DNA from 4 places in the Hungatella sp. genome. Region 1 is predicted to be linked to each of the others. Evidence: predicted binding sites of a transcription regulator. Region 1 holds the regulator's gene; each other region holds the start of a gene.
The links. The regulator NrdR, encoded in region 1, represses ribonucleotide reductase genes. The targets are predictions, from matches to a motif close to CACAANATNTTGTG.
Positions count from the first base shown of each region.

Region 2: the regulator NrdR is predicted to act here: its motif matches at 2,080-2,093, upstream of nrdD (anaerobic ribonucleoside-triphosphate reductase).
Region 3: the regulator NrdR is predicted to act here: its motif matches at 2,204-2,217, upstream of ACLTD4_RS14480 (ribonucleoside-diphosphate reductase subunit alpha).
Region 4: the regulator NrdR is predicted to act here: its motif matches at 2,156-2,169, upstream of ACLTD4_RS29525 (ribonucleoside triphosphate reductase).

Region 1 covers NZ_JBKVCZ010000216.1:48-4,247, reverse strand. Annotated here, with positions in the region: gene aroQ (type II 3-dehydroquinate dehydratase) at 1-364, opposite strand, end outside; gene ACLTD4_RS32335 (shikimate kinase) at 361-873, opposite strand; gene aroE (shikimate dehydrogenase) at 870-1,742, opposite strand; gene ACLTD4_RS32325 (YqeG family HAD IIIA-type phosphatase) at 1,723-2,250, opposite strand; gene nrdR (transcriptional regulator NrdR) at 2,259-2,711, opposite strand; gene ACLTD4_RS32315 (PRC-barrel domain-containing protein) at 2,898-3,158, opposite strand; gene ACLTD4_RS32310 (DUF975 family protein) at 3,222-4,055, opposite strand; partial or broken gene ACLTD4_RS32305 (hypothetical protein) at 4,055-4,200, opposite strand, start outside.
Region 2 covers NZ_JBKVCZ010000102.1:500-4,699, forward strand. Annotated here, with positions in the region: partial or broken gene ACLTD4_RS24260 (SNF2-related protein) at 1-1,222, shown strand, start outside; gene ACLTD4_RS24265 (flavodoxin family protein) at 1,243-1,863, shown strand; gene nrdD (anaerobic ribonucleoside-triphosphate reductase) at 2,211-4,200, shown strand, end outside.
Region 3 covers NZ_JBKVCZ010000041.1:13,052-17,251, forward strand. Annotated here, with positions in the region: gene ACLTD4_RS14480 (ribonucleoside-diphosphate reductase subunit alpha) at 1-2,104, opposite strand, end outside; gene ACLTD4_RS14485 (putative immunity protein) at 2,557-3,084, opposite strand; gene ACLTD4_RS14490 (hypothetical protein) at 3,262-4,137, shown strand.
Region 4 covers NZ_JBKVCZ010000162.1:999-5,198, forward strand. Annotated here, with positions in the region: gene ACLTD4_RS29525 (ribonucleoside triphosphate reductase) at 1-2,073, opposite strand, end outside; gene hflX (GTPase HflX) at 2,342-3,589, opposite strand; gene ACLTD4_RS29535 (tetratricopeptide repeat protein) at 3,668-4,200, opposite strand, start outside.

The DNA of each region.
Region 1 (4,200 bases):
CGTCGCAGACAGGCGCCGTAACAGAAGTATGCCTGAATTCTTCCCTTTTATGCACGTTGGAAATATGTACCTCCACCTTCGGAATCTCCACCGAGGAAAGGGCATCTCTCAACGCGTAGCTGTAATGGGTAAACGCGCCCGGATTGATGATAATGCCTTCCGTTCCGTTATAATACGCTTCCTGGATCTTATCGATTAAGCCGCCCTCGAAGTTACTCTGGTAAATATCCAGTTCATGTCCTTCTCTCTCCGCCTTCTCTTTCATCATACGGACAAGATATCCGTAATCCTCAGTGCCGTATACACCTTTTTCCCTGATTCCAAGAAAATTTAAATTCGGTCCATTTAAAAGAAGCAGCTTCATTCAAATCCCATCCTTTCTTCCAGCTCCGTCACAATCTCACCGACACTCCGTCCATTCACATCCACAATCAGTCCGGCAGCCTCCCGGTATATGGGGCCACGGGCCGCGATCAGCTCTTCCACACGCCGCGTCACGTCTCCGCCCTGAAGCAGCGGCCTTGTCGTATCTCCCTTCAGCCGTTTCAGCACGGTATCCGGATTCACCTCCAGATAAATCACGGTCCCAAGCTGTTTCAGCAGCCTTCTGTTTTCTTCCCGCAGGGGAAGCCCGCCTCCGACGGAAATGACCTTTTCCTGTGTATCGGAAAGAAGCGTCTGGAGAACCGCCGTCTCCGTCCTACGAAACTCGTCCTCGCCCTTCTGCGCAAATATCTCCGATATCGTCATGCCTGCCCGCTCTTCGATCAGCCAGTCAGTATCCACCATAGGGAGACCGTGCTTCTTTGCGTACCGTTCCCCGACCGTTGTCTTACCGGCCCCCATGAAGCCGATCAAAATCACGTTCTTCATCGCGCCGCCTCCAGTTCTTCCCGCATCAGCACTCTCGCACCGTCGATCATCTCTCTGGTAAACACGGTCTCCGGATTCCACAGCTCGTAGGCGATAACGCCCTGGTAAATCAGCATATCGAGCCCTCCCACGGCCTTGCCGCCGGCTGCCCGAACGTATTTCATAAATTTCGTCTCCATCGGCGTATACACAATGTCTACCGCCGTATCGATCTTTTTATAGAATTCCGCATCCTCCACCGGGGCGTGATCCACGTTCGGATGCATCCCTACGCTGGTGGTCTGAACCGCCAGGCAGGAGCTGCACTCCAGCCTTCCGTAATCGTCCAGGGCCATGGGAAGCATGACTCTGCGGCCGAACCGCTCATTGACGATCTCAGAAAGGGCCTCCGCCTTTTCCAAACTCCGGTTCAGAACATAAATCACAGACGCGCCTTCCTTCGCCAGCACGCAGGCTGCCGCCCTGGCCGCGCCGCCCGCTCCGAACAGGATGCAGGTGCGGTCCCGGATTTCGATTCCCGCCTCCGTCATGGCTCGTTTCAGTCCTGCCGCGTCCGTGTTATAGCCCTTGTAGCCGCCGTCTGTCCGCACCAGCGTGTTGACGGCACCGATGGCTTTTGCGTCCTCGTCGATATCCACCAGGTATTTCATGACCTCCTGCTTGTGAGGAACCGTGACGTTCATGCCGGTAAAATTAAGGGCGTAGGCTCCTTTTACCGCTTCCTCCACACGTCCCGGCTCCACCTTAAGCGGTACATAGACGAGATCTGTTCCTGTCTTTTCCGAGTAATAATTATGCATGAGCGGTGACATGGAGTGCTCCACCGGATACGCCATGACTCCGCATACTTTACTTTTTCCGCTTATCATACTGTCTCCTCTTTTTGTCCCTGCGATAAAAAAATAAGATAAGTGCCTCCGGATACCGTTTTAATACGATCTGAATCTCTTCCTTCGGATTGATCGGCTTCACCAGAAAGCTCCTGATTCCCGTCCGTTTGGCCCCGTAGACGTCGGTAAACAGCTGATCTCCCACGAATATCGTGCTGTTTAAGCTCGTCCCCATGAGCTCCATCGCCTTCTTATAATTCTTCACGCCCGGCTTTCCGCCCTTATAGATATAGTTAGAGCCGCCGACAGCTTCTGCAAAAGCTGCCACCCGCGGCTCTTTGTTATTGGAAAGCAGGCAGGTGTCCATGCCAAGCGCCCGCAGATGAGAAAACAAGCGCTTCGCTCTCTCATCCGCCGGCGCGTCATGGGGCACCAGGGTGTTGTCTACATCAAAGATTACGCCTCTGATTCCCTTTTTATAAAGGGCGTCATACGGAATGTCATACGCAGAGGCCACGTCTTCATCCGGATAAAATCTGTTAAACATACATCTTCCTACTTTTTCAATAATTTTCCGATCTCTTCCATGAACGTATTCACGTCCTTGAACTCACGATATACGGAGGCGAAACGGACATATGCGACCTCATCGACCTCCTGCAGCTTTTTCATAACAAGCTCTCCGATCGCGGAGCTGGAGACTTCCTTCTCTTCCATATTGAATATCTGTGTCTCGATCTCGTCCACCATGGAATCAATCTGCTGGGAAGAAACGGGACGCTTGTGGCAGGAATGAAGGATTCCTTTTTCCAGCTTGGAACGTTCATAGACTTCTCTGGACTCGTCCTTCTTAATAACCATCAGCGGGAGAGTCTCCAGTTTTTCATACGTTGTAAATCTCTTTCCGCATTTCTCACACTGCCTGCGGCGCCTGATGGAGCTGTTGTCATCCGCCGGTCTTGAATCAATGACCTTTGTATCTGCTTCATTACAAAATGGACATTTCACGTCGCTATCCTCCTGTTGGGCGATTTCTCTTACCTTCTTTTCAGAAATGAGAAATCCCACTGTTTTTTGTGCAGGACCCAAAACCGCGAAAAAAAGAATACACAGTTTTTCGCGGCTCCGGATCCGTTACTTTTTAATTATGTATATCATACCCCACAATCCGTAGATTCGCAAGCACATATTACACTATATCTTGCATTTTTCCTCAGCTTTTTCCAGATCTACTTTCACCAGGATAATATCTCTCCCCACCTGACAGATGTCACAGAAGGGAATGATGTACTCTTTTTCTCTGACCAGAAATCCACAGAAGCAGCCCGGCCCGGGAACGATGATCGCCAGAAGACAGCCCGTATCCATATCAAAATCCACGTCGCCCACATAACCAAGGCGTTTGCAGTCGCAGATGTTAATCACTTCTTTTTGTTTAAGATCTGAAATGCGCATAGCCTGCACCTTCTATATTCCTTAGTGTATTCTATGCGCATTTCCTATGTGTGATACAAATTATTACTCCGGTACATTTCCATAAAGGCCGTCACAGCTTCTGCCGTCATAAACCGGTTCCTCGTAATCATATGCTTCTTCCCGGCGCGATCCATCGCTCATATCGAGATAGAAGTGAATCATGGTCGTCTCTATATACGGTAAAATCCACAAAAACCCGATTCCAAACGATCCGAACCCCAGCAAATACATCCCGATCAGGCTGATTCCCAGATAAAACAGGCGGCCCTTGTTCCCTTTCATGAGCGCCGCGCTCTCCCGGAAGCAGCTGATCACCGTCCGCTCGGGATCTTCCATCAGAAGGTAAACCGCCATTTTAAAATGCAGGCTATACACGACGATTCCGACTATCTGAAGCAGATACATCAGAAACTGAAGCGCTGCCAGTATGGGGATATAACCCGTAATACGGGCGGAAACGCTTACCACAAAATATGGGATTCCAATGATTATACCAAATACCAGGTTGATAAAGTATACGCCTAAAAATCTTTGAGGTCTGTGAGTAAAGGCAAACAACATATCTCCCAGTGAATACGGCTGGCCTGTACACATATAGTAGAACATCCTTCGTATTCCGACCATTATGAGGTAAACCAAAAGGATCGCGATGAAATAAATCACCATATCGATTGCCAGTGAGCGCATCCAGCCTCCCCGGTTGAAGCCGGGTTCGCCGATCCAGGAGAGTGTGCTGACTGCAGATATACCGATAAAAATCATCATAACGACGATCAGGAGGACATACACAATCAGCATAGCTCCCACGGCTGTTCCATAGTTGCCTGACAGCGTAAGCTTCGCACGTTTTTTCAGTTCCGTTGACGTTGTCTTCATTAAAAAGCACCTCCTGACAGAAGGGATGAACTCATCATTCCAAATAGAAATATCATTGCCATGGCCGCCAGAAACAGCGCGATAATCGAGGTAATGAGACCTGCCTTCGCATAGCCCTCCATCGTATCTCCCATTTTGGACAACA
Region 2 (4,200 bases), on a different contig from region 1:
CTGCCCGGCGTCCCTGGTGTACAACTGGGAAAATGAGATTCATCAGTTCGCGCCGACCCTGAAAGTCCGTACAATAAGCGGTACTGCACAGGAGCGGGAAGAACTCCTGAATGCGGCCTCGGAGGGGGAGATATTAGTTACCTCCTACGATCTGCTGAAGCGGGATATCGCCTTTTACGAGGAAAAGGAATTCCGTTTTCAGATCATCGACGAGGCACAGTATATCAAGAACGCCTCGACCCAGAGCGCGAAGGCGGTTAAATCGGTGAATGCCAGAACGAGATTCGCCCTGACGGGAACGCCGATTGAAAACCGGCTCAGCGAGCTGTGGAGTATATTTGACTTCCTCATGCCCGGCTTCCTGTTTTCCTATCAGAGATTCAAGAAGGAGTATGAGCTTCCCATCGTGCGGGATCAGGATGAAGCCTGTCTAAAGGGGCTGCACCGTATGATCGGTCCGTTTATCATGCGCCGCTTAAAGAAGGATGTGCTGAAGGAACTTCCCGATAAGCTGGAGAATGTTATCTATTCCGGCTTCGAGAAGGAACAGAAGGATTTGTACACCGCCAATGCATGGCAGGTCAGACAGCAGCTGGAGCAGGCCGGAGACGGCGGCTCTGACAGGATTCAGATCCTGGCTCAGCTGACGAAGCTGCGCCAGATCTGCTGCGATCCGCATCTCTGCTACAGCAACTATAACGGTAGCTCCGCCAAGCTCGAGACGTGTATCGATCTGATCCGGAACGGCGTGGAGGGCGGCCATAAGATTCTGCTCTTTTCCCAGTTTACATCGATGCTGGAAATCATCGAAAAGCGGCTGAAAAAAGAGGGGATTGCATATTATATTCTGACGGGTGCGACACCCAAGGAAGAGCGCCTTCACATGGTCAACTCCTTTAAGGACGACGGCGTGCCGGTATTCCTGATCTCCCTGAAAGCCGGAGGAACGGGATTAAACTTAACGGCCGCGGATGTGGTCATCCATTACGATCCATGGTGGAACGTGGCGGCGCAGAATCAGGCGACGGACCGCACCCACCGGATCGGCCAGGAAAAGCAGGTAACCGTGTTTAAGCTGATTACGAAGGGAACCATTGAAGAAAATATCTTAAAGCTTCAGGAATCAAAGAAGAATCTGGCGGAACAGATCATAACAGAAGGCACCGTCTCGTTAGGCAGCCTGACGAAGGATGATCTCATCGGCCTGCTTATTTTCAGTTGAAAAAGAAAGGATGGATTAAGATGAAAGTACTGCTGTTAAACGGAAGCCCTCACGAAAAGGGCTGTACATACCGTGCTCTCACGGAAGTGGCGGGAGCTCTTACGAAAGAGGGAATCGAGACGGAGATCGTCCATATCGGCAATCAGGCCGTTCATGGATGTATCGGATGCGGCAAATGCGCCGCGATGGGCCGCTGTGTCTTCAAGGGAGATCCGGTCAATGCATTTTTGGATAAGATGGAGCACGCGGATGGACTGATCGTCGGCTCTCCGGTCTACTATGCGTCGGCTAACGGCTCCCTCTATTCCTTCCTGGACCGTCTGTTCTACGCGGGAAGCTGCTTTGCGTTCAAGCCGGCTGCTGCGGTGGCCTCTGCACGGCGCGCGGGAACGACGGCTACGCTCGATACCCTGAACAAATACTTCACGATTTCCCAGATGCCGGTCGTATCATCCCAGTACTGGAACATGGTTCACGGCAATTCACCGGAGGACGTGGAGCAGGATTTGGAGGGGCTGCAGATCATGCGCACGTTGGGGAAGAATATGGCGTGGATGCTTCGCTGCATCGAGGCGGGTAAGGCGGCAGGAATCACGACGCCGGAAGCGGAGCAGAAGCTTAAGACAAACTTTATCCGTTAAAACTGGAGGCTATGCCGGAGAACCGGCGGGCGGCGGAAGGACCAATCCTTTCACCGCCCGCTGGTTCTTCGGCTGTGTACTGACTCCGCTGAGAAAAAAATTAATGTCCCGGAAACGGCCTGCGGAGAGCGCTGATGTGTTTTTTCAGGGCTTTAGAGAGAAAGAAAAAGAGAAAAAGGCCTTTACTTTTGCCATATCTGTTGTATAATGGAAAAGCACTATATATGGTGAAGAAATAATTACATACGCAAAATGTAGAAGATTTCACGGCAAATTGGTAGCTGCTGTGTTATTTTTTAGCAGTATTATAAAGTAGAATATGGATTAAAGGAAATAAGGAGACAGCGATGATTAAGGTACAGAAACGTGACGGCAGATTTGTAAATTATGACAGAGAGAAGATTGTAAGGGCTATTCAGAAGGCGAATGCGGAAGTGGACGCGGCGGAACGCGCCGGGGAGGCATTGATTGACGGAATTCTGGATGATGTGGAGAAAGAATGTGAAGATGTTGTCCATGTCGAGAGCATTCAGGATATGATTGAGAGCCGCCTGGTTAAGCAGAACAAGTACACTCTCTCGAAAAAATATATGATTTACCGGTATCAGAGGGCGCTTCTGAGAAAAGCGAACACGACGGATGAATCGATCCTGAAGCTGATCCGGAATGAAAACAAGGAGCTGGCGGAGGAAAATTCCAATAAGAATACGATTCTGGCATCCACACAGAGGGATTACATCGCCGGAGAGGTATCCAGGGATTTGACGAAGCGTATGCTTTTGCCGGAACGCATTTCCATGGCCCATGAACAGGGAGCGATTCATTTTCATGATGCGGATTACTTTGTTCAGCCGATCTTTAACTGCTGTCTCATCAATATCGCGGACATGCTGGATAACGGCACTGTGATGAACGAGAAGATGATCGAGAGCCCCAAGAGCTTTCAGGTGGCCTGTACGGTTATGACCCAGATTATCGCGGCGGTGGCCAGCAACCAGTATGGCGGCCAGTCCGTGGATATGAGACATCTTGGAAAGTATTTAAGGAAGAGCAGCAATAAATTCCACAGACAGATCCGGGAAGAGTTTGGCGACAGCCTGGATAACGAGGCGGTGGAGAAGATGGCGCGGATTCGTCTGAGAGATGAACTGAAATCAGGCGTTCAGACGATCCAGTATCAGATCAACACCCTGATGACGACCAACGGCCAGGCGCCGTTTGTGACGCTGTTCCTTCGCCTGGACGACGAGGATGAGTACATCGATGAGAACGCGCTGATCGTGGAAGAGATTCTGCGCCAGAGACTGGAAGGGATCAAGAATGAGGCGGGCGTCTATGTGACACCGGCATTTCCAAAGCTCATCTACGTTCTGGACGAGAATAACTGCTTAAAGGGCGGAAAATACGATTACATCACGAAGCTTGCGGTGCGCTGCTCTTCAAAGCGCATGTATCCCGATTATATTTCCGCGAAGAAGATGAAGGAAAACTATGAGGGCAATGTGTTCAGCTGTATGGGCTGCCGCAGCTTCTTATCTCCATGGAAGGATGAGAATGGGGAATATAAGTTTGAAGGCCGTTTCAATCAGGGCGTTGTGAGCCTGAACCTTCCGCAGATCGGAATCCTGGCAAAGGGCGACGAGGAGGTATTCTGGAAGCTATTAGACGAACGTCTTGCCATCTGTTTCGAGGCGCTTATGTGCAGGCATAAGGCACTGGAAGGAACATTATCCGATGTGAGCCCGATTCACTGGCAGTACGGAGCGATCGCCAGACTCCCGAAGGGGGCGAAGATCGATCCGCTGCTTCATGACGGTTACTCCACGATTTCTTTAGGATACATCGGTATCTACGAGATGACGAAGCTGATGAAAGGGGTCAGCCACACGGACCCGGCGGGAGAGGAGTTTGCCCTCCGCGTTATGAACCGCATGAAAGAGGCGGTTGAGTGCTGGAAAGAGGAGACCGGTCTTGGATTCGGCCTTTACGGAACTCCGGCTGAGTCTCTCTGCTACCGTTTCGCCAGAATCGACAGAGAGCGTTTCGGCCTGATCGAAAATGTGACGGACAAGGGCTACTACACGAATTCCTACCACGTGGACGTGAGAGAGAAGATCGACGCGTTCAGCAAGTTTACATTTGAGAGCCAGTTCCAGAAGATTTCTTCCGGCGGCGCCATCTCTTATGTGGAGGTTCCGAACATGGCCAAGAATCTGGAGGCCATGGAAGAAGTGGTTAAATTTATCTATGACAATATCCAGTATGCAGAGTTCAATACCAAATCCGACTACTGCCAGGAATGCGGCTTCGACGGTGAGATCATCATCAATGAGGACA
Region 3 (4,200 bases), on a different contig from region 1:
GCCACTCTTCCGAATGGTAGTTCCGTTTTTCAAAATAGGCGCCCGTCTGCCAGTCGCTTCCTTCAAACAGCTCATAGCGGCCCTTTTCCCCGGCATAGTCACAGCTTGCCTCAATCGCCGCGTAATTAATCCATTCAAACACCCGGTCGGTAAATGCCAAATGCTCCTCCGATTCCCAGGAAATTCCGTTTTTCGCCAGCATATGGTGGTAACCGCTGATCCCCAGTCCGATGGGGCGGTACCGCATGTTGTTGATTTTGGCGTATGGAACCGGGAAAAAGTTTAAGTCGATGACATTGTCCAGCGCACGCACTGCGTACCGTGTCAGCTCGGTAACCTCTTTCCGGTCCGTCACATCGATCTTCCCGAGAGAGAGGCTGGCCAGATTACATACCACGAAATCGCCGGGCTTTGTCACTGTCACCACCACCGTTTCGCCGTCCACCGTTTCGATGCGCTGCTCCATCTGTTCCACCGGACTCATATTCTGTGCAATTTCCGTACAGAGATTGCTGCAGTAAATGATGCCCTTATGGCTGTTGGGATTTGCCTCATTAACCAGGTCCCGGTTAAAGGTAAATGGAGTTCCCGTCTCCACCGCACTCTTTAAAATCAGGCGGACCAGTTCTTTTACCGGAATCACCCGCTTATGAATCCTGTGATCAGCGACACAGTCCCGATAGCGTTCCTCCCATTCCTGTCCATAGGAATCTTCCAGCGAATAGCCCTTTACCGTGAGAATCTCATGAGGACACATCAGGTACCAGTCCGCGTCGATATTCTCCTTTGCCAGCTTCCAGAACAGGTTCGGATAACAGACCGCCGGAAATACGTCGTGTGCCTTCATACGGTCGTCCCCATTGTTAGTACGCAGTGCCAGGAATTCCGGAAGGTCCTTATGCCACGCATCCAGATATACGGCGACGGCTCCCTGGCGAACGCCCAGCTGATCTACCGCCACCGCGGTATCATTGGCCAGCTTGATCCAGCGGATCACGCCCCCGGCTGCGCCCTTAAAGCCGCGGATTGCACTTCCTGCTGCCCTGACCTTGCCGAAATACAGTCCCATACCACCGCCGAACTTGCTAACCTTGGCAAAGCTGTCAATGCTGCGGTAAATGCCATCCAGGCTGTCCGGCACCGTGTCGATAAAACAGGAGGAAAGCTGATGATACGGCTTTCTCGCGTTGGAAAGGGTCGGCGTCGCCATGGTAACCTTAAGCGTACTCAGCATATCGTAAAAACGCCTCACCCATTCCAGCCGGTCGTTCTTCTCCAGCATGGCCAGATGCAGGGCGATGCCCAGAAACATCTCCTGCGGGGACTCTAACGGAACATTCTCCCGGCTGCGGATCACATATCTGGAAAGAAGCAGCTCCAGTCCGGAATACGTAAAAAGCTGATCCCGCGTTTCGTCGAGGAAGCCCTCACACGTCTCGATCTCCTCCCTGGTGTAATGTTCCAGAATATAGTCGCCGTAAAGCCGTTCCCCTGTCAGAAAATACAGCTTATCGTAAAAGCTTCTGATCTGATACTTCGCCTCCATGGATCTTAAGTTCTTTCTGAAGCGGACCATCAAAAGACGGGCCGCAATGTACTCCCAGTCCGGCGCTTCCTGGGTGGTAAGCTCCACAGCGGCCTGGATTAAGGCAGCCAGCTTCTCCGCTTCCGTCATCCCCTGTTTATAGAAAGCCGAAAATTTCATAAACAGGTGCTCCAGCCGGTACGCCGTGCCGGTCCATTTTTTCTGAATCTCCTTTAAGACGGCCTCCATATCAGGAACATCGTTAAAATACCGGACCAGATCCTGCCTCACACTGCGTTCCTTACTCCGCTCATTCCGATAAAGAATAAAGCTCTTAAGCGCCTCGTAGCAGCCGGCTTCCATCAGAGACTGTTCCACCATGTCCTGAATCTGCTCCACGCTGAGAGGACTTCCGTCCCTCACCGCACCGTCCACTTTCTCATTCACCAGACCCATGATCCTGTCCATCCGCGCCTCGCCAGGCTCCTGATTCACACTGGCAAACGCACACAGGATGGCACTCTTTATCTTCCCGCACTCGTATGATTCCGGCTGACCGTTTCTTTTTCTGATATCCATTTCTTTTACCGCCATTCTCCAAAGTTTAATTGTCATTTTTCATTCATCAAGCAATCAGTATTAATAACTGTTATTAATGCCGTCACTAAAAGATAATACCACAAGATGTAGTTTATTACAAGATTGTGATCGCAAAATATTTGATTTTTTTACCTTTTGTAATACAACAGATCAATACATGCAAAACTGATGGCCAACCCGAAATCTGATCTTATTACACGGGCGAAAAAGCGCTTTTATTCTATTATAAACAGAATTCCGGCTTGGAATCAAGCGGCAATGAATCAGATGGTGATGAGTATGAATATGAGACCTTTTCCTGCGGGATCAGCACGAAAAAAATAACGTGGAAATGCCGATTAAAAAGATAAGAGGAATCGGCATTCCCACGTTGAAATTATTTTCTTTGTCGGCTGTATTTAACAGCAACAATCTTCTGCATCGGGCCCCCCCTAACAATTCCATTTCACCTTCACCGGATGTGCTTCATCCGGCACGCAGACCTGTTTCAGCGAATCTACGGCTTTTTCCAACTCTTTGGAAGCTATTTGATCATAAACCTCAGCACTTTGTTCCAATCCGGCCTGGCTGTATGCTGCGGCCGCCGCCCCATAAAACAGAAATCCCAGTGCGCTGGTCGGCGTATGGACCGAAGCACATGATGTTGAAACCGCCCGCGCCGCAGCCTGTGCGGTCGGATTATCCGCCAGATCCCGGGCAAGCTGCCCCGCTTCCTTAATTACCGGTTTTATCTCACATAATTTACCGTTTCCTTTTAAATATTCTTCACATGCCAGTATCGTATCCCTCAGACACACATTTCCCGGGCACTCATTCTCATAAATTCCCAGAAAATTATCTTTCGCATAGCCAACAGCCCAGGCCGCCAGCGTTCTTTCATTCTGTGTTTCAATAAGACGCATCAGAGCAATACATTCCGCAGAATTGACATCACCAAGCATTTTTCTTAATTTAGGCATCGTTTTTCTCCTGTTCCTTCTCTCATCTTTCACACAATTTTATCATACCATACTCCCCAGCACGCCATCCATCATTGTAAGTATTTGTAAAACTTTCTTAATTTTCATTTTTCTACCAACCTGCTATAATCTAATTGGCAGCAATCGAAAAACACAACTAATTTAATGGAGGTTTCAATGAAAAAATTAACCGGAAGTCTGCTTCTCTCACTTTTATGCGTCACAGCCGTCTTCGCCTCTGGATTTGCTTTCCGTTCAAAGGCTGACACAGGTACGGCTCCTTCTTCCATCCGGATCTATGGAACGGTAAATCAGACCAGCGACGGCCGACTGTCCATTTCCCGGCAGGACGGGGATTTTGCCGGACAGGAATTAATTATCAATGTATCAGAAGAAACCAGAATTTTAGACGCAGTAAACGGTTATCCCGTTGCGCTGGATACTCTTAAAAACGGCGAGACCATCTACGCCTATATCAGCCCGGCCATGACCTTAAGTCTTCCGCCGATGTCTCACGGAGAGATCATTCTCTGCAGCATTCCGGCCGATTTCAAAGTTCCGGAATATATAACAGTTGATACCTTGACGGTTGCAGGTGACGGTGTTTCCGGTACCATTTCAGCAGATAACGGTACCACCTATACCGTTAATCCCGACAGTCAGATTCTTCCTTACCTCACAAGAAATATCGTCACACTTCAGGACCTTGTGAAAGGTAAGAAATGTCTTGTCTGGACACAGACGGGTTCCAATACTGCATATAAAATCGTAGCATTTGCCGATTCGGTAAATACAGACGGCTCCGGCGAAGCGGCAGCCCCCCGCGGCTGGTCTTCCCAGGATGGCAGCTGGTATTACTATGACAGCACCGGCAGTCTCCACAAAGGCTGGTTAAATGATAACGGCAACTGGTATTACTTAAATCCGGAAACCGGCGTTATGCAGACAGGATTTCTCACAGTTGACGGAAAGACCTATTACCTGCAGGAAAACGGAAAAATGCTGACAAAGGCGAAAACATTTACGCCCGACGCAAGCGGTGCACTTCACTAAGCCGTTCGATTCCATCGGCAGCGCTGCTGTCAACATCGGCGTCACCACAGCAATCAGGCAATC
Region 4 (4,200 bases), on a different contig from region 1:
CGATCCGGTGATGTCGTAGGTGGTACGGTTCTTGTATTCCTGCGTCTTGCCCTCGTTCCAGTTCTGTACCGGTCTGTAGTAGCCGGTGATACGGCTGTAGATCTCAGCGCGCTTTCCGCAGATCGGGCAGACGCTGTGTTCGCCGATCAGATAGCCATGCTCTGCACAGATGGAATACGTCGGTGACAGCGTGTAATACGGAAGCTTGTAGTTCTCCGCAATGGTGTGCACCAGTCTCGCCGCGGCCGCCCAGTCAGGAAGCTTCTCGCCCAGGAAGGCATGGAATACAGTTCCCGAGGTGTATAAGGTCTGCAGCTCATCCTGAATATCCAGAGCATCGAATATATCCGCCGTATAATCGACAGGCAGATGAGAGCTGTTGGTGTAGTAAGGCGTATCCCCTTCGGCTCCGGCCGTCTTAATATCCGGATATCTCTTCCTGTCATGCTTGGCCAGACGGTAGGTCGTGGACTCCGCCGGTGTGGCCTCCAGATTGTATAAGTCGCCGTATTTCTCCTGATAATCGGAAAGGCGCTCTCTCATATGGTTTAATACGTTCTTTGTAAATTCCTGTGTCTGTACACTTGTCATGTCTTCGCCCAGCCATCTGGCATTGAGGCCAACCTCGTTCATACCGATTAAGCCGATGGTGGAGAAATGGTTTTCAAAGGTTCCCAGATATCTCCTGGTATAAGGGTACAGTCCCTGGTTCAACAGCTTGGTGATCACTTCCCGCTTCGTCTTTAAGGACCTTGCGGAAACGTCCATCATATGGTCCAAACGGCTGTAGAAATCAGCCTCGTCCTTTGCCAGGTAAGCGATTCTCGGCATATTGATGGTTACGACGCCCACCGATCCGGTACTTTCGCCTGATCCGAAGAACCCGCCCGTCTTTCTGCGCAGCTCACGGAGATCGAGGCGCAGACGGCAGCACATACTTCTGACATCGCTGGGTTCCATATCGCTGTTTATGTAATTGGAGAAGTAAGGCGTACCGTACTTGGAGGTCATCTCGAACAGCAGTCTGTTGTTCTCGGTATCGGACCAGTCAAAGTCCTTGGTGATGGAATAGGTCGGGATCGGATACTGGAATCCGCGTCCGTTGGCGTCTCCCTCGATCATCGTCTCGATGAAGGCCTTGTTGATCATATCCATCTCTGTCTTACAGTCTTTGTACTTGAAGTCCGCTTCCTTACCGCCTACAATAGCCGGAAGCTCTGCCATATCGCCCGGCACGGTCCAGTCCAGCGTGATGTTGGAGAACGGCGCCTGAGTACCCCAGCGGCTTGGCGTATTAACGCCGTAGATGAAGGACTCGATGCACTTCTTCACCTCCGGGTAGGTTAAGTTATCTATCTTTACAAAAGGAGCAAGGTAGGTATCGAAAGAGGAAAATGCCTGAGCGCCTGCCCATTCATTCTGCATTATGCCTAAAAAGTTGACCATCTGGTTGCAGAGCACGGATAAATGCTTTGCAGGGGATGATGTGATCTTGCCCGGAATGCCGCCCAGACCTTCCATGAGAAGCTGCTTTAAGGACCAGCCCGCGCAGTAGCCTGTCAGCATGGACAAATCGTGGATATGGATATCCGCATTCCTGTGGGCATCCGCGATCTCCTGATCGTATATCTCGGACAGCCAGTAATTTGCCGTAACCGCACCGGAATTGCTTAAGATCAGGCCGCCTACGGAATAGGTAACGGTCGAGTTCTCCTTGACACGCCAGTCCTCCACCTTCACATAGCTGTTCACCACATCCTTATAGTCCAGGATGGTATTCTTCATGTTACGGATTTTTTCTCTCTGTTTTCTGTATAAAATATAGGCCTTTGCCACATCCGTGTAACCGGTCTGCTCCAGGACGTGCTCAACGCTGTCCTGAATCTGCTCAACCGTTACCTGGCCGTCTCTCATCTTTTCCTGAAAGTCCGCCGTAACACGGAGGGACAACAGCTCCAGAATCTCATTATTAAAATCCTTCTTTGTAGCCTTAAATGCCTTCTTTATCGCTTCCGTTATCTTATTCAGACTGAATTCAGCGACCTCCCCATCTCTTTTCAATACTGATATCATTTATACCTGACTCCTTTCCTTTTACAACCCTGACACCGCCTTAACCGGTGCATTGTTTATTATAGCAGAAGAGAAACAAAAACACAATATCTGGTTTCGCAAAAAACATTAAAACCATATATTGTGTCTTATTATGTTTTCTTATAAGCTTCGAGTCACTTATCGCAAAACTGCGGACTGTCTGTCAGTATAGCACACCTTACACAGTTTCTCAACCACCAATTCGACCGGTGTGCTCCGCAGCCGTACATTTATGCTTTTTGCCATTTTAAATCAGGTTTGCATACATCTCCGCAGGCACATAGGCGCTGACAAAAATACCGTCGTCCCGGTACTCTTCCTTCAGAAGCTGGCCGTATTTCCGGATCAGCTGTATCTTTCCGGCATCCTGATAGGGGTATATCCGCTCCAGGAATACTTTCCTGCTCCTCAAAATACTCTCCAGCAGATTCAGGAGCTCGTCCAGTCCCTCCCCGGTCTTTGCCGAAATCTTCACCTGGTAATCGGAAGATAAGTCGCGGGGAATCCTCATCTCACCTGCCGCGTCTATCTTATTAAAGACTGTGATCACTTCCTTGTCGTGAACGCCCAAATCCTTCAGCGTCTCATAGACCACATACATCTGCATATCCATCTGGGGATTGGAGCAGTCCACCACATGAAGAATGATGTCCGAGTACTTTGCCTCCTCCAGTGTGCTCTTAAACGCCTCGATCAGATTATGGGGCAGCTTCCGTATAAATCCGACCGTGTCAGTCAGAAGAATCTGCTCCCCGCCGGGAAGCTCTAAGTTTCTCGTTGTCGGGTCCAGCGTGGCAAAGAGTTTGTCCTCCGCCAGAATTCCGGCGTCCGTAAGCGTGTTGAGCAGCGTGGACTTTCCCGCGTTGGTGTAACCCACAATGGCTGCCACCGGAGTATGGTTCCTTGTCCGCTGCTGCCTGGCCACGTCCCTGTGGCGCTTCACATCCTCCAGTTCCGCTTTCAGCTGGCCGATCCGGTCGTGAATCAGACGACGGTCCACCTCCAGCTTCTTCTCGCCGGGACCTCTCGTTCCGATTCCGCCGCCCAGACGGGAGAGCGAATTTCTCAGTCCCACCAGTCTGGCCGCCCGGTACTTCAACTGGGCCAGCTCCACCTGGATCTTACCTTCCCTGGTTGTCGCCCTGGAAGCGAAAATGTCGAGAATTACCATGGTACGGTCCATCACCTTCGTATCCAGTGCATCCTCCAGATTCCGAAGCTGTGCGGGCGACAGCTCGTCATCGCAGACAATGCCAGTGGCATTCAGCTCCCAGACGCGCTCCTTCACCTCTTCGATCTTTCCCTTGCCCAGATACGTCCCCGGATGAATCCGTTCCCGGTTCTGGATGATCTTGTCCACCGTGACGGCTCCCGCCGTCTCCACAAGCTCCTCCAGTTCCTCTAAGGAGGCTGCTGCCAGGCTTTCCTCTTCCGTGCTCACGGCCACCAGAATGACCCGCTCTTCGATTTCCTTTAACTCCACTAAATCAGCCATTGATCTCCTAATCCATTACCTTGTCTTTATTTCAATCCTCATTTTGGGTTCCTGTACCACTCAAAATGACACAGCAGCTTATCTGCTTTTTAAAAACTCCAGTTCCCGCGCGGCTTCTTCGTCTGAGCTGTTTCCTGCCACATACTGCTCCATCAGCTCCCGCGCCTTGTCAAAGTCTCCCTTGTACTCGTATGCAACCGCCTGATTGTAGATCAGGTCCGGCACCGAGGCGGCGTCCGGCTTTAATAATCCCTGGGCGAAATAGGTAATAGCCGTCTCATAATCCTTTTCCCCGAATTTGCAGAGGCCCATCCGGTTGTACAGCTCGGCATTTTCGATTCCTTCCGCCTGGGCGCTCTCATAGAGCGTCATGGCCTCGGCGGATGCTCCCTGGTTCTCCAGCGCCGCTCCGGCCGCGAGAATCGCCTCCGCCCTGCCTGGAGCGTTTTTCTCCGTATCCAGTTCGGCTGCACGCTTATAATCGTCCAGCGCCCCGCTTAAGTCTCCTGTCTGCGCTTTGGAGACGCAGCGCATGTTCAAATATTCCGGCCGCTCCTTATCCACCTGGATCAGGATACCGTAGGTATCCGAGGCAGCCTGGTAATCTGCGG